One region of the Polaromonas sp. P4_F9 genome, then DNA from elsewhere that is predicted to be linked to it. Evidence: predicted binding sites of a transcription regulator. Region 1 holds the regulator's gene; each other region holds the start of a gene.
What was found. The regulator sigma-54, encoded in region 1, starts transcription at its own class of promoters, with help from an activator protein. The targets are predictions, from matches to a motif close to TGGCANGNAANCTGCTTT.
Positions count from the first base shown of each region.

Region 2: a site for sigma-54 is predicted at 2,752-2,769, ahead of hydA (dihydropyrimidinase). Genes of this name have one in related genera too.
Region 3: a site for sigma-54 is predicted at 2,001-2,018, ahead of AC1DUB_RS07105 (DUF1549 and DUF1553 domain-containing protein). Genes of this name have one in related genera too.
Region 4: a site for sigma-54 is predicted at 1,885-1,902, ahead of glnT (type III glutamate--ammonia ligase). Genes of this name have one in related genera too.

Region 1 is NZ_JBFUJT010000016.1:34,514-40,009, forward strand. It holds gene AC1DUB_RS15315 (THUMP domain-containing class I SAM-dependent RNA methyltransferase) at 1-1,303, opposite strand, end outside; gene AC1DUB_RS15320 (RNA polymerase factor sigma-54) at 1,327-2,874, opposite strand; gene lptB (LPS export ABC transporter ATP-binding protein) at 3,016-3,852, opposite strand; gene lptA (lipopolysaccharide transport periplasmic protein LptA) at 3,867-4,478, opposite strand; gene AC1DUB_RS15335 (thiol:disulfide interchange protein DsbA/DsbL) at 4,641-5,303, opposite strand; gene AC1DUB_RS15340 (SPOR domain-containing protein) at 5,449-5,496, opposite strand, start outside.
Region 2 is NZ_JBFUJT010000011.1:87,232-92,727, forward strand. It holds gene AC1DUB_RS11740 (TRAP transporter substrate-binding protein) at 1-401, opposite strand, end outside; gene AC1DUB_RS11745 (aspartate/glutamate racemase family protein) at 447-1,193, opposite strand; gene hydA (dihydropyrimidinase) at 1,190-2,626, opposite strand; gene AC1DUB_RS11755 (maleate cis-trans isomerase family protein) at 2,935-3,660, shown strand; gene AC1DUB_RS11760 (GntR family transcriptional regulator) at 3,729-4,430, shown strand; gene AC1DUB_RS11765 (pyridoxal-phosphate-dependent aminotransferase family protein) at 4,699-5,496, shown strand, end outside.
Region 3 is NZ_JBFUJT010000006.1:30,828-36,323, forward strand. It holds gene AC1DUB_RS07095 (ABC transporter substrate-binding protein) at 1-185, opposite strand, end outside; gene AC1DUB_RS07100 (hypothetical protein) at 213-1,721, opposite strand; gene AC1DUB_RS07105 (DUF1549 and DUF1553 domain-containing protein) at 2,169-4,514, shown strand; gene AC1DUB_RS07110 (DUF1501 domain-containing protein) at 4,560-5,496, shown strand, end outside.
Region 4 is NZ_JBFUJT010000006.1:176,298-181,793, reverse strand. It holds gene AC1DUB_RS07865 (electron transfer flavoprotein-ubiquinone oxidoreductase) at 1-1,189, shown strand, start outside; gene AC1DUB_RS07860 (helix-turn-helix domain-containing protein) at 1,230-1,832, opposite strand; gene glnT (type III glutamate--ammonia ligase) at 1,995-3,389, shown strand; gene AC1DUB_RS07850 (class II glutamine amidotransferase domain-containing protein) at 3,402-4,310, shown strand; gene AC1DUB_RS07845 (protein glxC) at 4,298-4,984, shown strand; gene AC1DUB_RS07840 (FMN-binding glutamate synthase family protein) at 4,986-5,496, shown strand, end outside.

The DNA.
Region 1 (5,496 bases):
GGCCGTTCCACATGGGCACGCGGCGCGACTCCTTCAGGCGCATCTTGCCGGGCAGCTTCAGGTCGGGCGTGAGCACATGAGCCGTCCAGCCGGCGTAGTTCTTCTTCCAGTGCGTGGCCAGCCGGGGAAAGAAGTCGGAGGCTTCTTCGCCGGTTTCCGTCTGTGCCTGCTCGCGCCCCGGGTTGGCCGAGCGGTCGCGCGGAGCGTCGGCCTGGCCGGCTTCGGATGCATCACGCGGCAGCGGCTGGCCAAACTCGTCGATGGCCTGGGTGCCGTCCCAGGAGCCGCTGACGCCATGGCCCTGCTGGCGCCGCTGGTCGCGTCCCTGCACGCCGGTGATGCCGGCCACGCCGGCCACGTCAATGCGCTCGCCATAGGGGGGGTTCACCAGCATCACGCCGGACGGCGCGGGCGGCATGCGCTGCAGCGCATCACCGCCGCGCAGCTGCACGGCGTTGGCCACGCCCGCGCGCTCGGCATTGCGCTCGGCAAAATCCACCATGCGGAACGACACATCGCTGCCAAACACCGGTGCCGTCGGCTCCGTGATGGCGGCCTCGGCCTGGTCGAGCAGCCCCTCCCACACATGGGCCTGGAAGGGCAAATACTTCTGAAAGGCAAAGCGGCGGTTGATGCCGGGCGCGATATTGCAGGCAATCTGCGCCGCCTCAATCACGATGGTGCCGGAGCCGCAGCACGGGTCGTACAGTGGCACACCCTCTTTGCACTGCTGGTCCCAGCCGCTGGCGGCAATCATGGCGGCGGCCAGTGTTTCCTTCAGGGGAGCGTCTCCCTTGTCTTCGCGCCAGCCGCGCTTGAAGAGCGGCTCGCCCGAGGTGTCGATGTAGATGGTCGCCGTGTCGGTCGTCAGGTGCACATACACGCGCACGTCGGGCCAGCGCGTGTCCACATCGGGGCGCACCTCGTACTTGGCACGGAAGCGGTCGGCAATGGCGTCCTTGACCTTGAGCGCTGCAAAGTTCAGGCTGGTCAGCGGGCTGTGCTGCGCGGTGATCTCGACCTTGAAGGTCTGCTTGGGCGTGAACCAGATCTCCCATGCGACGCTGGCTGCCGCGTTGTAGAGGTCCTGCTCGCTGCGGTACTGGTTGTGCTGCAGCTCGATCAGCACACGCTGGGCCAGGCGGCTGTGCAGGTTGAGCTGCAGGGCATCGCGCCAGGAGCCCTGCAACTGCACACCGGCGCGCCAGGCCTTGCCCTCGATGCCGGTGATGCGTTTGACCTCGCTGGCCAGCAAGGCCTCGACGCCGGCGGCGCAGGGTAAAAAGAGTTGAAGTTGGTTCATAAGTAGGGCCTCAAGGGGCTCTTTCAAAGCGATTTGCGCAGGTTGGCAGGCGCGATGCGCAAAGCCTCGCGGTACTTGGCCACGGTGCGGCGCGCGCATTCAATGCCCTGCTCCTTGAGCATTTCGGAAATCTGGTTGTCGCTGAGCGGCTTTTTCAGGCTCTCGGACGAGACAAACTGCTTGATGAGGGCGCGCACCGCCGTGCTGGAGGCGTTGCCGCCGGTCTCGGTGCCCAGCGCGGAGCCGAAAAAGTACTTGAGCTCGAAGGTGCCGAACGGCGTGCTCATGTACTTGGCCGTGGTGACGCGCGAGATGGTGGACTCGTGCAGGCCCAGTTCGTCGGCAATTTCGCGCAGCACCAGCGGACGCATGGCCAGCTCGCCGTGTGTGAAGAAATTCTTTTGTCGCTCCACAATCGCACTGCTCACGCGCAGGATGGTGTCAAAGCGCTGCTGGATGTTCTTGATGAACCAGCGTGCCTCCTGCAAGCGCTGCTGCAGGGCCTGCCCATTCTGGCCCTTGTGCTGCTTCAGCGCATTGGCATAGATGTCGTGCACGCGCAGGCGGGGCATGACCTCGCTGTTGAGGGAGACCTTGAAGCCGCGGCCCGACTTGACGACGATCACGTCGGGCACGATGAGGTTGCGCTCGACGTTGACAAACCGCCGCCCGGGCTTGGGGTCCAGCCGGCCGATCACGGCGATGGCGCCCCGGATCACGCTCTCCGGAAATCCGCACAGGTAGGACAGGCGCTTCATATCCCGCTTGGCCAGCAGCTCCATGGGCTGCTTGCACATGGCGATCGCTGCGCGGGTCTCGTCGCAGTCCTTGCAGTCGAGCAGTTGCAGGCCGAGACACTCGGCCAGGTTGCGGGCACCGACGCCGGCGGGCTCCATGTGCTGCAGCAGCTTCAGGGCCATGGCAAAGTGCTGCTCCAGCTCTTCCGCCTGCTCAAGGTCGTCGCCCGCCAGGCCGGCGGCCAGTGACGCGAGACTGTCTTCGAGGTAGCCGTCGTCATTGAGCGACTCGATCAGGAAATGCAGCGCCGCCTGGTCTTCCTCCGACAGGCGCAGGCCGAGCGACTGACGGTGCAAATGGTCCTGCAGCGACTCATGGCTGCGGGCCAGGTCGGAAGCCTCGGCCTCGCTGTCATCCACATTGTTCTTGCGGGCAGGCGCGTCGCCGCCCCATTCGCTGTCGTCCGGCGCCGACTCCACCGTGCCGTCGCCCTCCCAGCTTTCTTCCAGCTTGGCCTCGGAGCTGATCTCGGGCCCTGTATCTACATCGTTTTGGCTTGCAACCCTTGGTTCATCAGGGCTTCCTGCTACTGAATCACCAGCAAACTCAAACTCCCGGCTGTCCTGGCTGACCGGCGTATCGGCATTCTCCAGGCCAAACTCCTCGCGCGGCGCGGCTTCTTCCGACACTTCCAGGAACGGATTTTCATCGAGCATCTGCTCGACTTCCTGGCTCAGCTCAAGGGTGGACAGCTGCAACAGGCGGATCGACTGCTGCAGTTGCGGCGTGAGCGCCAGATGCTGCGAGACCCTGAGGGAAAGGCCTTGTTTCATGGCATCCCTAAGCGCACGACAAAACGAATTGGGATGTATTAACCAAGCGGGGGCCGTGCAACCGGCTTTGCCGGGGCGCAGGCGCCGCCCCCTGCAGGGGGGAGGGAGCTACACGCAGTGAGCGACAACGGGGGGGAGCCATCACATTCTGAAGTGTTCACCGAGGTAAACGCGGCGTACATCGGCATTGTTCACAATCTCGGAAGGGGTGCCGGTCGCCAGCACATGGCCGTCACTGATGATGTAGGCATGGTCGCAAATGCCCAGCGTTTCGCGGACATTGTGGTCGGTGATCAGCACGCCAATGCCGCGCGACTTCAGGAAACCGATGATGCGCTGGATTTCGATCACGGCGATCGGATCAATACCGGCAAAAGGCTCGTCGAGCAGGATGAACCGCGGCTGCGTCGCCAGGGCGCGCGCAATCTCGACGCGGCGGCGCTCACCGCCCGACAGCGCCGGCGCCGGCGAGTCGCGCAAATGATCGACCCGCAAATCCTGCAGCAGCGCTTCGAGCCGCTTTTCAAGGTCTGCGCGGCCCAGCGGCTTGCCGCTGGCGTCCAGCTGCAACTCCAGCACGGCGCGCACATTCTCTTCCACGGTGAGCTTGCGAAAAATCGACGCTTCCTGCGGCAGGTAGCTCAGCCCGAGGCGCGCGCGCAGGTGAATCGGCATGTGCTCGACCGACTGGCCGTCGATGGAGATCTCGCCCGCATCGGCACGCACCAACCCCACGATCATGTAAAACGACGTGGTTTTTCCCGCGCCATTGGGGCCCAGCAGGCCCACCACCTCGCCTTTTTGCACGGACAGCGAGACATCCTGCACCACCTTGCGGCTGCCATAGGATTTCTGCAGCCCCTGGGCCACCAGACGGCTCGGCGGTGCGGTGCTGGCCGCCGGAGTATTGGCTGCCGGGGTATTGACCGACGATGTGTCAGTCACCGCATCCGCGGGTTGATTGTCCGTTCTGTCCATTTTTCGGCTTTCCGTCATGGCCCCAGCGTGGTGCCGGGACGCAAACGGAGCGCGGGTCCGGCCGGCGGCTGCGGTGCCGATGCGGCGCCGCGCGGCGACAGCATGGCGCGAATCCGCCCCGTGGGATTGGTGGCCGTGCGGTTTTGCGCGCCCCCATCCACAGTGAACACATCGGTGTTGTTGTCATAAACAATCAGGGAGCCGGTCGTTTCATCGACCAGGGTCGCGCCGTTGTAGCGCCGCACCACGGCCTGCTTGATGAATTTGACGGTGTCGGCACGGCTGTCGTATTCGATCCGCTCGCCTTCCCCTTCGATGTACTCGTCCACGCCATCGCGCTTTTTCCGGTAAAAGGCCAGCTTGCCCGGCGCCGCCACGGCCAGGGCCTGCTGGTAGCCCTGGGGATCCTGGCTGACATCCACCCGTTCGCCCCGGACAATGGTGGTGCCCTTGGTGATCACCACATTGCCGGTGAACACGCTGGTTTGTTTCAGGTCGTCGTAACGCAGGGCATCGGCCTCCGCATTCATCGGCTTGTCGCGGTCAGCCCGCTCGGCCGCGGCGGGAAACACGGCCCCGGCCGCCAGTGCGGCCAGCACGATCAAGGGAAAAATGGGGTGTTTCATAAAGGCACGAATCTTGCTGCTTGTTTTGAGTGATTGTAGCCATGCCAGCTCCGGGAATGGCGGCCAGGGCCAAATTGGGCCCATAAAAAAACCCGCCACGGGTGGGCGGGTTTTCGGGCCAACGCCGGGCGCCGGCGTGTGACTTGCCGACTTGCCGCGCGCTTATTTGGCCTTGCGCGATTGCGCGATCAGGTAATCGGTGACCTGCAGGGCCCTGTCCATGTTCTGGGCCAGCTGGCCAGACGTGTAGTAACGCCCGCCGACGCCCAGGGCCGGCACGCCGTCGACCGCGTAGGTGTCCTGCAACTGGGTGGCCTTGCGCGCCTTGGTGCTGACGGAAAACGAGTTGTACAGCTCGACAAACTTGGCCTTGTTCAGGCCCTGCTTCTCCGCCCAGGCCGCCACCTGATCCGCCGTGTTCAGCGCCTGACGCTCGATATGGATCGCATTGAACACCTTTTTGTGCAGCTCATTGAGCTTGTCCATGGCTTCCAGCACATAAAAAAGACGCTGCTGCGGCTCAAAATCGGGACGAAAGGCTACCGGCACGCGCCTGACGGTCACGTCTTTGGGCGCTTTCTGGATCCAGGCCTCGAGTTGCGGCTCAAAGGCGTTGCAATGCGGGCAGCTGTACCAGAAGAATTCCACCACTTCGACCTGGCCGGCAGGCACGTCGGTGGGAGCGGGTTTGCCCAGCGTCAAATAATCCGTTCCCTCCTTGAAGGCGCGGGCCTGAGCCTGCGCGGCTGTGGGCAGCGCAACGCCTCCCCAAGTGGCGGCGGCTGCCACGGTAGCGGCTGAAAGCGAAAACTCACGTCGTTGCATCAATTTTTCTCCTGGTTTCCTGGTCTGTGGGTCTGTGTGGGGGTATTTTGCAAAGCGGCCACTTACTTATTCAGTGAAAAAAACAAGCCGGCCGGCCGTTTCGTACAGGGGTTGGTACGCCCCCGCCCATAAAAGTTCACCCCGGTTAGCGCTGCACCCTGACGAGGGCTGTTTCTATCGAGTTGCCGTCCAG
Region 2 (5,496 bases), on a different contig from region 1:
GCATCGCCGACCGGACCGTCAATCACCCTGAAGGCGCTCTGCCGGTTGGGGAACACGAAGGGCAGGCTGACCGCTTCGAGTTCGGGTGCGATGCGCGACAGGAAGGCCGCGCCGACCCAGGTCAGCGCCAGCGTGCCAGAGCGCACGGCGTCCACATTCTCCTTGGCGCCACCCAGCTGCATGGCGGGAAACACATCGACCTGCAGCTGGTTGTGGGTCAGGCGGGCAACCTCCTTTTTGAACACCTGCTCGACCGCCACGCTGCTCGGGTGCTCCGACGCAAAGTTGCCGGCAATCTGCAGCTTCTGCTGTGCCGCGACGGGCAGCATGGCAGTGGCCAGCGTCAGCGCCGCAGCGGCGGCCAAGCGGGTGATCAGGGGCAGGCGGGAGGGCTGTTTCATGATGATCTTTTGGGAGTGGAGGAATGACGGAAAGGGTGGAAAGAATCAGCTGGTCCGGTCGAGCAGCTTGGCGATGGCGGGAGGCAAGCCGCGATTCGGCTTGACGGGCGGCGGGGAGAAACTGCCGCGCTGCGCGGTGCCGGGCTGCAGGGCGGCCAGGGTTTCGGCGTGGCGTACCGCGCTGGAGACGCCATCGACCACGGGCACCGGCAGCTGGCCCTTGAGCGCGCGTGCCAGCCCCGCCAGGGGAGCGCCGGCCAGCACAATGACATCGGCCCCATCCTCATCGACCGCGCGTTCGGCCAGCGCTTTCAGCGCCTGGGCGTGCTCGTCCTGCACCTGGCCGATGCTGGCCAGCGGCCGGTCCAGCGCCCGGATGCTGGCCAGCCGGGAGCCCAGGCCATAGGACTGCACCACCTCGCGGTACCACGCCTGGATGCGCTGAGAGATGGCAATGATGGAGATGCGGTTGCCGAGCAGGCAGGCACTGGCCAGCGCGGCTTCGGTGAGCCCGGTCACCGGCACCGGCAGGGCTTCGCGCAGGCCGGTGAGCCCCGGGTCGCCGAAGGCTGCGACCACCACCGCGTCGAAACGCGCATGGTGCTCGGCGGCGAGCTGGGCCGCCGCGTAGGCGCCGATCAGCGCTTCGAAGCGCGTTTCGATATAGGCCACACCGAAGGGCGCGGTCAGCACCTCGATCTCGGTGCCTGCCGAAGCGCTGCGTTGCGCTTCGCTGCGGATCAGCTCCGACACGCTCTCCGAGATATTGGGGTTGATCAGCAGCAGCTTCATGCCGGCCTCCCGAGGTGGCGCGACGGCATCAGCGAGGGTGCGCCACAGGCCAGGAACTGGCCGCGACCGGCCCGGCCATGGAAGTCTTTTCCGTCCCACACCACCTCGCCGCGCGACAGCGTGAGCCCGGGCCAGGCTTTCAGGGTCCTGCCTTCGTAGGGTGTGTGATCCACCGCGTGGTGCAGCTGCGTGTTGCGCAGCACGAACTCGCGTTCGTCCCAGATCACCAGGTCGGCATCGGCGCCGATGGCGATCGTGCCTTTGCGGGGGTGCAGGCCATAGGCCTTGGCCGGGTTGGTAGCGGTCAGCTCAACGAATTTTTCGAGTGTGATGCGCCCGCCGAGCACGCCTTCGGAGTAGAGCAGCGCCATGCGCGTCTCTATACCGGCCAGGCCGTTCGGGATGTGGCGGAAGCTGACTTCCTCGCCGCCGGGCTTGCGGCCCTCGGTGCCCTCGTAGTTGAACGGCGCATGGTCGGACGAGAACAGGGTGAACAGGCCGTCATTGAGGCCATTCCAGATCACCTCCTGGTTGGCCTTGTCGCGCGGCGGCGGGCTGCAGACACAGCGCGCGCCACGGTAGCTGTCGTCAATCCCCAGGTCCTCGGCGGTCAGGAACAGGTACTGCGGGCAGGTTTCGGCAAACACCTTGAGGCCCTGGGCACGCGCCCAGCGGATCTGCTCAACCGCTTCACGGCCCGACACATGCACGATCAAAATCGGCACGTCCACCAGCTCCGACAGCGCGATCGCCCGGTGCGTCGCTTCCCGCTCGACGAGCATGGGCCGCGCATGGGCATGAAAGCGCGGTGCGGTACGCCCGGCGGCCTCGAGCCGCTTCGTCAGCCATTCGATGCAGTCGGCATTTTCGGCATGCACCATGGCCATGGCGCCATGCTGGCGCGCCACGTCCAGCACGTCGAGGATCTGGCCATCGTCCAGCTTCAGGTCGTCGTAGGTCATGTAGATCTTGAACGAGGTGTAGCCCTCGGCGATCAGCGCCGGCAGCTCCACGTTCAGGACTTGCGGTGTCGGGTCGCTGACGATCAGGTGGAAGGCGTAGTCGACATGCGCGCGGCCGTCGGCGCGCTGGTGGTAGTCATCCACCGCGGCACGCAGGGATTGGCCTTTTTCCTGCGCCGCGAACGGAATCACGGTGGTGGTCCCGCCACAGGCCGCGGCACGCGTGCCGGTGTCAAAGTTGTCGGCCATGCGAAGGGGCGGCGCCATCGGCTGGTCGAGGTGGCAATGCGCGTCCACACCGCCGGGGGTGACTACGCGGCCAGCCGCATCGATCTCCTTCTCGCCGCGGTCCAGGCCGGTTCCCAGTTGGGCTATCCGCCCGCCAAGCACCCCGATGTCGGCATGGAAGGTGTCACTGGCCGTCGCAACGCGCGCGTTTCGAATCACCAGGTCAAGCGGTGCGTGGCTCATACACCCGCCCCGCGCGCACCAAGCCGGTGAATAAGTGTCGTCTTTAGTGCAAACATTATTGTTGACATGTTTTGCATTAGTTTGTTTTGGTGCATTGTCATTTTCAGATCAAGAATAGTGTCGTCATTGCAAATTCCGGGCCCAGCCCATTCGGAGCTTTTCGGCACATGTGCGTAATATCGACGATAATTAAATTGCAGACAGTAGTGTTAACACTAATGTCAACAGTTTTGCGATAAAGTTCACAATCACCAGCAAGGAGGCTTCCATGCCCTATCCTTGCCACAACCTCTTTCAGGAGCCAGCCCATGACCCAGCCCGTTCGCCTCGGCGTATTGACCCCCTCGTCCAATACCGCCCTGGAGCCTCTGACCAGTGCCATAGCGGTAGAAATTCCAGGTGTTAGCGCACACTTCTCACGCTTCAGGGTGACCGAAATCTCGCTGGACGCGCAGGCGCTGGGGCAGTTTGACGACAGCAAAATCCTGGCGGCGGCCGAGCTGCTGGCCGACGCGAAGGTCGATGTGATTGGCTGGAGCGGCACGTCTTCGGGCTGGCTGGGCTTCGAGGCCGACCACCGCCTGTGTGAGCGCATCCGCGAGCGCACCGGCATTCCGGCCACCACGGCCGTATTGGCGCTCAATGAATTGTTGGCGCTGCAGGGTGTGCGCAAGCTGGCGCTGGTGACGCCCTACACCGCGGATGTGCAGCAGCGCATCATGGCCAATTACCGCGCGCTCGGCATCGAGGTGGTGGCGGAACGCCACTTGGGGATCCGCGTCAACCATGACTTCGCCGGTGTCGAGCCGTCGACGCTGCTGGCGTTGATGCGCGAGGTGGCGGCCGATGGCCCGCAGGCCATCACCACCTTCTGCACCAACCTGCGCGCCGCGCCGATGGCGCAGCAGGTAGAAGAAGAGCTGGGCATCCCGCTGCTGGACACCGTGAGCACCACCGTGTGGGGCATGCTGCGCGCTGCCGGCATGCCATCAGCCAACATCACCGGCTGGGGGAGGCTTTTCCAATGCTCGTGAGACCCTCGAGTGAGGATGAGGATGCACTCGATAGAATGCAGTCACCCTCCTCCACCAATCAGACCGACATGACCAGCACGCGCCAGTCCACGAGCCGCCTCGACCGGGAAAACACGATCGATGCGATCTATGAAAGGATCTATGTCGCCATTCTGGAACACCGCCTGCACCCCGGCACCAAGCTGGGCGAGGAGAGGTTGGCCGACATCTTCGGCACCAGCCGGGCGCGCATCCGCGAGGTGCTGGCCCGTCTGGCGCACGAGCAGATCGTGGAGCTCTACCCCCAGCGCGGGGCTTACCTGGCCAAGCCCTCCATCGAGCAGGCGCGCGACGTGTTCGAGGCCCGCCGGCTGATCGAGCCGGCCGTGCTCAAGCGCCTGATCGACACCCTCACCCCCGAGAAAGTCGCCCGCCTGCGGCAGCACCAGGAGCTGGAACTGGATGCGCGCCGGCGCGAAGACAAGCGCGCCGTGATCAGGTTGTCCGGCGAATTCCATACCCTGACGGCGGAGCTGGCAGGCAACTCGGCGCTGGCCCGCAGCATGCGCGAGCTATGCATGTTGACCTGCCTCATCATCTTCCTGTACGACGCACCCACGGCCAGCAGTTGCCGTGCCGACGAGCACACGGTGATCGTCGACGCGATCGCCAAGCGCGACCGGGTACGCGCCGAAAAGCTCATGCTGGATCACCTGCACCACATCGAGCACAGCCTCAAGCTCGACAGCACCGCCGGGGAGGCGGATCTCGAGGCGATTTTCGGCAGCTGAACCAGCACTCCCCAACGCCCACGCCGCCCCGCGGCGCTCCATCCCACCCGCTCGGCAAGGGTCGGCCCTGCTGCGACCTCTGCCTTCAAGCACATTCGCATTCTTTTGAGCGGCCGGGCGCAGCTTCATCCACAAACCTTGTTCTGCTATTTTTGTATTATGCATACAAAAGTTCAGACTACTTAAGCCGACAAGCCTCTTCCTTTATGGGATTAAGGCTCGTACAGTCTCCATAAATTGTATGCAAATTTATTGAAGGAGAACCTGAATGAACCTGAATTTCCATCCCGCCGGTCGCCATTTCCTGCAGATCCCCGGCCCCAGCCCCGTGCCGGATCGCCTGCTGCGCGCCATGAGCTACCCCACCATCGACCACCGCGGCCCCGAATTCGGCGCCCTCGGTCGGAAGGTGCTCTCCGGCATCAAGGACATTTTCAAGACGCGCCACCCCGTGGTCATCTACCCCGCCTCCGGCACCGGCGCGTGGGAGGCTGCACTGGTCAACACGCTGAGCCCTGGCGATTCCGTTCTGATGTTCGAGACCGGCCACTTCGCCAGCCTCTGGAACAAGATGGCGCTGCGGCTCGGCCTGAAGCCGGAGTTCATCGGCCTGCCGGGCACCGAGGGCTGGCGAAACGGCGTGCAGGCCGACATGATCGAGCAACGGCTTCGCAACGACACGCAGCATCAAATCAAGGCTGTTTGCGTGGTCCACAACGAGACCTCCACCGGCGTCACCTCCAACATCGCGGCCGTGCGTCGCGCCATTGATGCGGCGAAGCATCCCGCCCTGCTGCTGGTCGACACCATTTCTGGCCTGGCCTCAGCCGACTACCGCCATGACGAATGGGGTGTCGATGTCACCATCAGCGGCTCGCAAAAGGGTCTGATGCTGCCGCCCGGCATCAGCTTTAACGCCCTGTCGCCCAAAGCCCTTGCCGCCAGCCGCGATGCCCTGCTGCCCAAGTCCTTCTGGGCCTGGGACGAGATTGTTGAAATGAACCAGACGGGCTACTGGCCCTACACGCCGAATACCAACCTGCTGTATGCCCTGAGCGAGGCGCTG
Region 3 (5,496 bases), on a different contig from region 1:
CCACGAAAAACGGCGTTGGCAGAGTAACCGCTCGAAGGCAAGGGGCGGCCGCCGCTGCCGGCGTTGGAAAAACCAATGCGGATGGTGGCTGGTTTGCCAGCCGCGCGGGCCTGGCTGCTCAGGCCGGTCAAGGCGGATGCGCCAAGCCCTGCAATGAGGGCTGAATTGAATGAACGACGTTTCATGTGGGTGTGCTCCAGAATCGATTGGGGTTAGAAAGTAGCGTTGAGCAGCGCCTGGATGGCATTGACCGAAGCCGGCCGAGCCGCCGTCGGCGCGGCGCCGCCGAGCTGGTTGCGGATGTGCAGGTAGTTGATCTGGAACTTGGTGGTTTCAGCAAAAAACACATTCAGACCCAGCGTGGTGATGAACTGCTTGTCATTGACAACGGAGCCGCTGCGGTTGGGATCCCAGTCGTCAAAGCGGATAAAGGTCTGGAAGGACTTCGGCCAGTAGTCGTCAAACTTGCCCTGCTGCCTGGAACTGGCGAGGAACTGCTCGCCCCAGGTGTAGCCGAAGTTGATGTACTGACCCATGCCGCGCTGGTAGCTGTCGGGATTGGCAGCAGTGGCCGCCAGCAGTTCCTGTTTGCCATAAGCACGCTCGTAGGCCACCGAGTAGGGCAGATGGGTCCAGTTGATGTCCATGCCGTAACGGTCGTTATGACCTTTTTTGCTGGCTACCGTGGTGGCCGTTGTGCTGGCCGCGCCGAGCGAGTTGTAGCCGCGGTAATAGGAGCCGCCAATTTGCAGTTGGCGCAGCCAGCTGCTGTAGTCAACCGGCAAGGTGTAAACCAGGCGGCCGACGGTGTCGATGTAGTTGTTGTTGTCGGCCTTGTTGGCACCGTTGCCATTGAACAGGCCCAGCGAGTAGGCCAGCAAAGGCGCACGGTAGTTGTTGGTGAAGTCGACATAGGGCTTGTAGTCACCAGAAATGACCAGACCTGTCTGGCGCGAGTTCAAACCCAGGCCGGACACAAAGCCCGCGTTGCCAATGACGGACTTGACTTCAGGGTCCAGCGCCTGCGCATCCTGTCCGAAGGGCACGGTTTGCTGGCCCAGGGTGATCGTGCCGAGCGGATCTTCCGCGTTGCCCGAGGCCGGCTGGAAGCTATAGCGCAGGTAGGCATCGGTCAAATTGACGCTGGTCGTTGAACTGCTGGCCGTGTTCTGGCTGCTCAGGGCCAGGCGGTAGGTGAGATTACGGCCTTCGTCATAGTCGCGGTAGAGGTTGCCGGCAAAGTTCAGGCTGAACGCCGAAGCGTTGAAACCCCTGTTGCGCGGGTCAGTCGGACCAAAGCCGCTGGAGGTGCTCGACGGCGGCGCCTCTGGATTCTGGATGTCGTAGCGTACGGTGACGGAGCCACCTATCTTGGTGTTGCGCACCACACTCGGAATGTTGCGCTCCTGCAGGCGAGACTGGTCGTACTTGTAGTTTTCCAGATCCGTGCGCAGGCCCTGGATATCGGCCTTGCTGGCCAGGGTTCTGGCCTCAATGGCCTCCTGGCTTTCCTCTGCGGTGGCAACACTGGCGGCGCCCGGCGCAGGCGCGGCAAAGCCGCGTTGCTGGATCAGCCCGCGCAGCTCATCGAGTTGCTTGCGAAGATCCTCAACAGTGCCTTTCAAGGACTGGATTTCGTTGGCTGGCTGCGCTTGCACCGCACCACTCGACACAGCGAGCAGCACGGCAGTGGCCAGTGCTGTTGTTTTAAAAGATGGCACCTGAATAACCCTTGTTTACTGGTTTGAAAAATGATTTACCGGCAAGGTTCAGCATTATCTGTGCCATGTTTTTTATGTATTTTTTAGTTATTTATGTTGATTTCTTAACTGAACTGTTGAAGTTTGAACAGATGACCTGTTGATATCTGCGCAGGCCACACTCAAGGTTCTTTACATTGTTTTGGCTGAATATATTACTTAGTAAGAATATAAAAAAATATCCAATAAAAACAATATGTTGTGTTCCAAAATTGTTTTTCATATGAGGCTTTATATGGCTGGCACGATGGTTGCGTCTTGGTGATCTGGTTTTACTATTTTTCATCTGCTTGTGTGTTTGTCGGAGCTGTGGATGGGCAGTGGTAATTAAAAAAAATGCATGGCCTTATATTAAAAATGGAGTAAGTAAATGCCTAACTCGATTCATGTTTTGGGGGGTAAACGGTAATGAAGAACAAGGCGGTATATCTATCAGTCATGCTCGGCGTTCTGGCCGGGTCTGCAGTGTTGGCGCAGACCCCGGCGGTCGTGGATGCGGCCACTGCGCCAAAAGCGGCGCCCAAGGGCTGGTCGGCCTATGAGCCGGTGCAGGCGCCGCAGGCGCCCGAGGTCAGGCAAAAGGCCTGGGTGCGTACACCCATCGACGCTTTTGTGCTGTCCCAGCTCGAAGCCAAGGGCCTCAAGCCCTCAAAGGAGTCTGACCGTGCCACTTTCATCCGGCGCGCCACGCTGGACGCCTGGGGATTGCTGCCCACGCCTGATGAGGTCAAGGCCTTCGTGGCCGACAAGTCGCCCACTGCCTACGAAAAGCTCGCTGATCGCCTGCTGGCCTCGCCGCACTACGGTGAGCGGCAGGCGCGGCGCTGGCTCGATCTGGCGCGCTACGCTGACAGCACCGGTTTTCAGAACGACAACACCCGCCCGAACAACTGGCGCTATCGCGACTATGTGATTGGCGCCTTCAACCAGGACAAGCCATTCAGCCGCTTCGTTCAGGAGCAGATCGCCGGCGATGAGCTGTGGCCCGAAAGCCAGGATGCCAAGATCGCCACTGGTTTTCTGGCGAACTACCCCGACAACTACAACTCGCGCGACCTGGTGCAGCGCAAGTACCAGATCGAGACCGACATGACCGATCTGGTGGGCGAAGCCTTCCTGGCCAGCACCATCGGTTGCGCCCGCTGCCACAACCACAAGGCTGACAAGGTCAGCCAGAAGGAATACTTCCAGCTGCAGGCCTTCCTGGCCAACACCGCCTTCAACGAGAAGGCACCGCTGGCCAAGGGCAGCGAGACGGTGTTCGATCAGGAATATGACAAGCTCCAGGCGGCTTACCAGGATGCCACCAAGGACATCCGTGCCAAACAGAAAGCACTTCTCGACACGGTGCGCGAGGCAGCCCGCAAGTACTACAACGAGCGTTACCTGACCGACAGCCGCGAGGCGATTTTCAAACCCGAGGGCGAGTGGACGCCGCTGGATCGCTGGGTCAACTGGCGCAAGCAGGCCGTGTCTTCCGACAACGAAATCAAGTCCTATCTGGAAGACAGCGCCACCAGGCCAGCCGTGGCGTATTACAACGCCGACAACCTGCCAAACTGGAAGGAATACCAGAAGCTGGAGGCCGAACTCAAGAAGTTTGACAAGCTCAAGCCCGCCAAGGGCTCGCGCAACTTCACGACCGCGTTCGAGTTGACCAGCAAGGATGTGCCGCCTACCCATGTGCGCTTCGGCGGCATCCACGAGCGCCCGCTCGAAGCCGTTCAGCCGGCCATTCCCGCGCTGTGGGGCGGCAAGGGCGAAGTGGCGGTCACGCCGACCGCGACTTCATCGGGCCGTCGCACCGCACTGGCCAACTGGCTGAGCAGCGACAGCAACCCGCTGACGGCGCGTGTCTATGCGAATCGCGTCTGGGCCCAGTATTTCGACAAGGGCATCATCTCCACGGTGCAGGATTTCGGCCGTGCCGGCACCAAGCCGACCAACCCCGTGCTGCTCGACTACCTGGCCAGCAACTTCGTCAAGAACGGCTGGAGCGTCAAGAAGCTGCACCGCGAAATTCTGCTGTCCAGCGTTTACCGCCAGTCGTCCGACGAGCGTCCTGACGCGGTCAAGGCCGATCCGGAAAACAAGCTGCTGGCCTTCTACCCGCGCAAACGCCTGGAGGCTGAGGTGATCCGTGACTCGCTGCTGTATGCCTCGGGCCTGCTGGTGGACAAGGTGGGTGGCCCGTCGGTGTTCCCGCCGGTGCTCAAGGTCGGCACGGTAGGCAACCGCGAAGACAACCAGGGTAACCGCGCCTGGGCCGTCTCCGATAACAAGGAAGACTGGTTCCGCCGCAGCCTCTACAACTTCACGCGCCGCAGCTTCAGCTACCCGATCACGCAGAACTTCGACCCGGCCAACCCGAATTCGCCGCACCACAAGCGCGATGTGACGACCACGCCGCTGCAGGCGCTGACGCTGTTCAACAGCGAGGTGGTGTTCGACTGGTCCCAGGCCCTGGCGGGCCGCGTGATCAACGAAGCAGGCGCCGACGAGACCGCGCAGCTCAACCGGCTCTACCAGATCCTGTATTCACGCGAGCCCAACCAGACGGAGCGCATCGCGCTCAAGTCTTTCCTGACCGAGCAGAAGATCGTGGTCCAGCAAAAGGCGGTCAACGGCAAGTTCGAGGTGGCCGTGCCCTCGGGCCTGAAGGACACAACGAAATTCGACCCGGTGAAGTCCGCAGCGTTTGTCGACCTGGTTCATACCGTCGCAAATTCCAACGAATTCGCCTACCGCTTCTGACCATTTCCCATTACTGCATTACTGACACAAGACAAGGAGATTCCCATGAGCCATGATTCCCGCCGCGACTTTCTTCGCAAATCCGGGGTGTACCTCGGTGGTGCCGCCGCCATGAGCGGTGTGATACCGGGTTTGGGCAGCTTTTCTGCCGCCCATGCCGCCGACCTGATCGATCCGCTGGCGCCCAAGGGGCCACATTTCCCGGCCAAGATCAAATCCGTGATCTGGCTGCACCAGGCCGGCGCGCCCAGCACGCTGGACCTGTATGACTACAAGCCCGACCTGATCAAGCTGGCTGGCCAGGAACCCCCGGCCTCCTTCCTCAAGGGCATCAAGACCAGCACCCAGGGTGGGGTTGGCAAGCTGTATGCGTCCAAACGCAGCTGGAAGCAGCATGGCGAGAGCGGCGCCTGGTTCTCCGACCTGCTGCCCAACCTGGCCGGACAAGCCGACAAGATGACCTTCATCAAGTCAAGCGTGACGGTGGGTGCCACGCACGACATTTCGGTTCTCAAGCTCTACACCGGCGACCTCAACCCAGGGCGCCCGTCCCTCGGTGCCTGGATCACTTATGCGCTGGGTTCGGCCAATCCGGAACTGCCGCCCTATGTGGTGCTGTACAACGATGACCGCGAGCCGCGCGCCGGCTCGGTCAACTGGAGTTCGGGCTTTTTGCCGGCGGTGTACCAAGGCACGGCCTTCCGTCCAGGCGACTCTCCGATCCTGTACCTGGACCGCCCCGAGTTGCGCACGGCCCAGCAGCAGCGCAAGTCGCTGGACTTGCTCAAGAAACTGAACCTTGTGGGCGCCGAGCGTTATCCGTCCGACAGCGAACTGCACGCCCGCATCCAGTCTTACGAGCTGGCGGACCGCATGCAGGCTGCCGCGCCCGTAGCAGTGGACATCAGCAAGGAAAGCGCCGCCACCAAGGCGCTGTACGGCATCAACGACAAAACCAGCCAAAGCTACGGTGAGGTGCTGT
Region 4 (5,496 bases), on a different contig from region 1:
CGGCAACCTCGGGATTGGCAAGGATGGCGAACCGACAGACAACTTCCAGCTGGGAATGGAGTTGCATGGCAAGTACACCGTGTTTGCCGAAGGCGCGCGCGGCCACCTGGGCCGCCAGCTGATCAGCCGCTTCAAGCTGGACGAAGGCAAGGACCCGCAGGCCTATGCGCTGGGCGTGAAGGAGCTGTGGGAGATTGATCCGGCCAAACACAAACCCGGCCTGGTCATCCACACCGCCGGCTGGCCCATGGACAGCAAGACCTATGGCGGCGGCTTCATGTACCACCTGGAGGACAACAAGGTCACGCTGGGCCTGGTCACCGGCCTCGATTACACCAACCCCTACCTCAGCCCCTTTGAAGAAATGCAGCGCTGGAAAACCCACCCCAGCATCAAAAAATACCTGGAAGGCGGCAAGCGCATCAGCTATGGCGCGCGCGCCATCACGGCCGGGGGCGCATTGAGCCTGCCCAAAACGGTGTTCCCCGGCGGCGCGCTGGTGGGCTGTGAAGCGGGTTACCTCAATGCCGCGCGCATCAAAGGCAGCCACGCGGCGATCAAGAGCGGCATGCTGGCCGCGGAGGCCGCCTATGCTGCCGTGACATCGGGCCGCCAGCACGACGAGCTGGGCGCCTACCCCGAAGCCTATGCGAGCAGCTGGCTGGCGCAGGAGCTGGGYCAGTCGCGCAACTTCAAGGCGTGGTTCAAGAAGGGCTTGTACATGGGCTCCTTCATGACGGGYATCGAGCAGTGGCTGCTGCCCAGGCTGGGCATCAAGAGCCCGCCCTGGACGATTCACCGCACCCAGCCCGATTACGCCATGCTCAAACCGGCTGCAGAGTGCCAGCCCATCGTCTACCCCAAACCCGACAACAAGATCACCTTTGACCGCCTGACATCGGTCTTTGTGTCCAACACCAACCACGAAGAGCACCAGCCGGCGCACCTGACGCTCAAGGATGCGAGCGTGCCGGTCAGCATTAACCTGGCCCAATACGCCGGCCCCGAAAGCCGCTATTGCCCGGCCGGTGTGTACGAGTTCGTGAAGAACACCGACAACACGGACCGCCTGCAGATCAACGCGCAAAACTGCGTGCACTGCAAGACCTGCGACATCAAGGACCCGACGCAGAACATTGTCTGGGTTACGCCCGAAGGTGGCGGCGGGCCGAACTATGCGGGCATGTGAAGCGTGATCGATAAAGGAGGCCCGCTTGATGGCTTCCTTTTCATTCCGGGTTGCGCGGATAAATGATGATGGAAAGGAACTTGATCGGGCATTGCGTCAGGTTCTCCGGCCCGTGCGGCACGTCGCCCTGAAAACTCAGCGAGTCGCCCGGCTTCAGCACATAGGTCTGCTGGCCGCAGCGGTACTCGATCACACCTTCGAGCATGTACAGGAATTCCGTGCCTGGATGCTGGAAGGTCGGGTAGCGCTGGCTGTCGTCGTCGATGGTGATGAGAAAGGGCTCGAAGAGTTTGACGGGCCCTTGGTCGTATGCCAGGAGGTGGTAAGTGTGCCCGTCTTTGGTGCCCCGACGCACCACTTCCATGCCTGCACCACTTTTGACGTGCTGCGCGGTCGCAGCAGTCGCGTCGTACTTGCTGAACAACATGGACATGGACACGCCAAGCGCGCGCGCAATGCGAGCCAGTGTGTCCATGCCGGCCATGGTGCTGCCGGTCTCGATCTTCGAGAGCATTCCCCTGCTAAGGCCGGCCTGTTCAGCGATCTGAGCAATGGTCAGACCGTCGCGCAGGCGCAGTTGGCGGATGGCCGCGCCGACGGATTCTTCGAGGGAAGGAGGCTGGATGTCAACGGGAGTGGTCATGGTGGGCAGTGCTTTTGAGCAAGTTTAATGCACCAAAAAAATAGTTCACAGTAGGCATAAATGTTGCATCATGGGAATTATTGCGATAAGCTTCAAACCATGGAGCAAGTCGTTCCCTGTAGTGCATTGCACTATTTGTTAAGACCCCAAGGAGCTTGTTCCATGAAGTCAGATCCCACCTCCAGTCTGGTCGCGCCGGCCGGCTCGCTGGTTCCCTCGCCACGCTTGGACACGGTTGAAGCGGCGCAGGCCTATTTGCTTGAGCAGGGCATCAGCTACGTGCTGGCCCAGTTCGTTGACATCCACGGCGTGGCCAAGGCCAAGTCGGTGCCGGTGTCGCATTTGCCGTCGGTCATGAAAGAGGGCGCGGGCTTTGCCGGCTTCGCCATCTCGGGTGTGGGTATTCAGCCGCACGGCCCCGACTTCATGGCCAAGGGTGACCTGTCGACGCTGTCGCTGGTGCCCTGGCAGCCGGGCCTGGCGCGCATGGTCTGTGAAGGCCATGTCGAGAACGAGCCCTGGCAGTTCGACAGCCGTGTCGTTCTGCGTGGTCAGATCGAACGACTGACGGCCCGCGGCTACACGCTCTTCACCGGCCTGGAGCCTGAGTTCTCGCTGCTGCGCCGCGACGACAAGGGTGCGCTCGCACCGTGCGATCCCAGCGACACGCTGGCCAAGCCCTGCTATGACTACAAAGGCTTGTCACGCACGCGTGTCTTCCTGGAGCGCCTGTCGAACGACTTGCGTGCTGTGGGCATGGATGTCTACCAGATCGACCACGAAGATGCCAACGGCCAGTTCGAGCTGAACTACACGTTTACCGACTGCCTGACCTCGGCCGACCATTTCGTCTTTTTCAAAATGGCGGCGTCGGAGATCGCTAACGACATGGGCCTGCTGTGCTCCTTCATGCCCAAGCCGTTTGCCAACCGTCCCGGCAACGGCATGCACATGCACATGTCCATCGGCGACGGCAAGAGCAACCTGTTTTGCGATAAGAGCGATGCACGCGGCCTCGAACTCTCCGAGCTGGCTTATCACTTTCTCGGCGGCCTGCTGGCGCATGCACCGGCGCTCACCGCGCTGTGCGCGCCCACCGTCAACTCCTATAAGCGCCTGGTGGTTGGTCGCTCGCTCACCGGCGCGACCTGGGCACCCGCCTACATCACCTACGGCGACAACAACCGCTCCAGCATGATCCGCATCCCCAAGGGCCGGCTGGAGCTGCGCCTGCCGGACGGCGCGGCCAATCCCTACCTGGCCACCGCGGCCGTCATCGCCGCGGGCCTCGATGGCGTGGACCGCAAGCTGGACCCGGGCGTGCCGCGCAACACCAACCTCTACGAGTGGAGCGAAAGCGAACTCAGCGAGGCGGGCATCGGCCTGCTGCCGCAGAACCTCGGCCTGGCACTCGACGCCCTGGAAGCCGACACGCTGGTCTGCGATGCGCTGGGCCCGGTTGCTCAGGAATTCCTCAAGCTCAAGCGGATGGAGTGGCTGGAGTATCAGCGTCACGTCTCCGATTGGGAAATCAAGCAATATCTCGAATTCTTTTGAAAGGGAAACGCCATGTGCGGAATAGTCGGACTTTTGGTAAAAACGCCGGCGCTGCGTGAGCAGCTCGGTGAACTCATGGTGCCCATGATGATCGGCATGACCGAGCGCGGCCCGGACTCGGCTGGCCTGGCCGTCTTCACGCCGTCGCTGGCCGATGGCCGTCGCAAGGTCAGCGTGTTCTCCGGCCTGGTCAAGGGCGGTGCTACATACGACTGGCAGGCCCTCGTCGCCGCACTGAACGGCGCGCTCGGCTTGAACGCCACGGTCGAGGCCAAGGGCAACCACGGCATCATCGCCTTCGACGGTTCGCCCGACACGGTCAAGGCCTGGCTGCACGGCTACCAGCCGCTGCTTCAGGTGTTCTCCGCCGGCCAAAGCATCGACCTCTACAAGGACATCGGCACGCCCGCCGAAGTCGCGGCGCGCTACCGCTTTGCGGACTTCAAGGGCAGCCACCTTGTCGGCCACACCCGCATGGCGACCGAGTCCGCTGTAACGGCCGACCGCGCCCATCCGTTCACCGCCGGTGAAGACTTCTGCCTGGTGCACAACGGCTCGCTGTCCAACCCCAATGGCATCCGCCGCATGCTGGCGCCTTACGGCATCCAGTTCGACACCGACAACGACACCGAAGCGGCGACCCGCTTTCTGGAGTGGCGCCTGCGCGAGGGCGACAGCCTGAACGACGCGCTGCAAAAGGGCTTCGAAGTGCTCGACGGCTTCTACACCTTCCTGATGGGCACGCCCAACGAGCTCGCGCTGATCCGCGACCCCTTCGCCTGTAAGCCGGCGGTGGTGGCCGAGACCGATGACTACGTGGCCATCGCCTCCGAGTTCCGCTCGCTGGCCCACCTGCCTGGCGTCAAGCACGCCCATGTCTTTGAACCCGCCCCTGAGGAGATGTACTTATGGAAAGCATGAAATTCGACCTCGCAGCCACGCCGCTGCGCGAGGTGAACCAGTTCCTGCACAAGGAGGCCACGCCCGGCCTCTCGGTGCAGATTGACAACCCCAACGGCGCCCACGCGATCGCCGCCGGTATGAATGCCGACGTCAGCATCACGGTGGAAGGACATGCCGGCTACTACGCGGCCGGTATGAACCAGATCGCCAACGTGACCATCAACGGCAGCGCCGGCACCGGCGTGGCCGAGAACATGATGAGCGGCAAGGTCCACGTCAAGGGCTTCGCCTCCAACGCCGCCGGTGCCACGGCCCAGGGCGGGCTGCTGGTCATCGACGGTGATGCCGGCCTGCGCTGCGCCATCTCGCTCAAGGGCGCGGATGTGGTGGTGGGCGGCTCGGTAGGCAGCTTCTCGGCCTTTATGGCGCAAGCCGGCAACCTGGTGGTGCTCGGCGACGCCGGCGAAGCGCTGGGCGACTCGCTCTATGAAGCCCGCATCTTCGTGCGCGGGAAGGTCAAGAGCTTGGGCTCCGACTGCGAGCAAAAAACCATGGGCGAGGCCGAGCGCAGCATCCTGGCCGACCTGCTGGCCAAGGCCGGCCATACCGACGTGGACACCGGCGCCTTCAGGCTTTTCGGGTCTGCCCGCACCCTCTACAACTTCCATGTCGACAACGCAGGAGCCTACTGACATGAACGCACCCATTTCCGCCCAGACGCTGGCCGCGCCCGTCGCCGCACAGACCCCACCGCGCTTTTCGGCGACCTTCGATCCGGCCACGCTGGCCGAGATCCGCCGCGCTGCGGCCACCGGCATCTACGATATCCGCGGTGGCGGCACTAAACGCAAGCTGCCGCACTTCGACGACCTGCTGTTCCTCGGCGCCTCGATCAGCCGCTACCCGCTCGAAGGCTACCGCGAGAAGTGCGGCACCGACGTGGTCCTGGGCACGCGCTTTGCCAAGAAGCCCATCCACCTCAAGACGCCGGTCACCATCGCCGGCATGAGCTTCGGCGCGCTGTCGGCGCAGGCCAAGGAAGCCCTGGGCCGCGGCGCCAGCCTGGTCGGCACCAGTACCACCACCGGCGACGGCGGCATGACGCAGGAAGAGCGCGGTCAGTCCAAGACGCTGGTCTACCAGTACCTGCCGTCGCGCTACGGCATGAACCCTGACGACCTGCGCAAGGCCGACGCCATCGAGG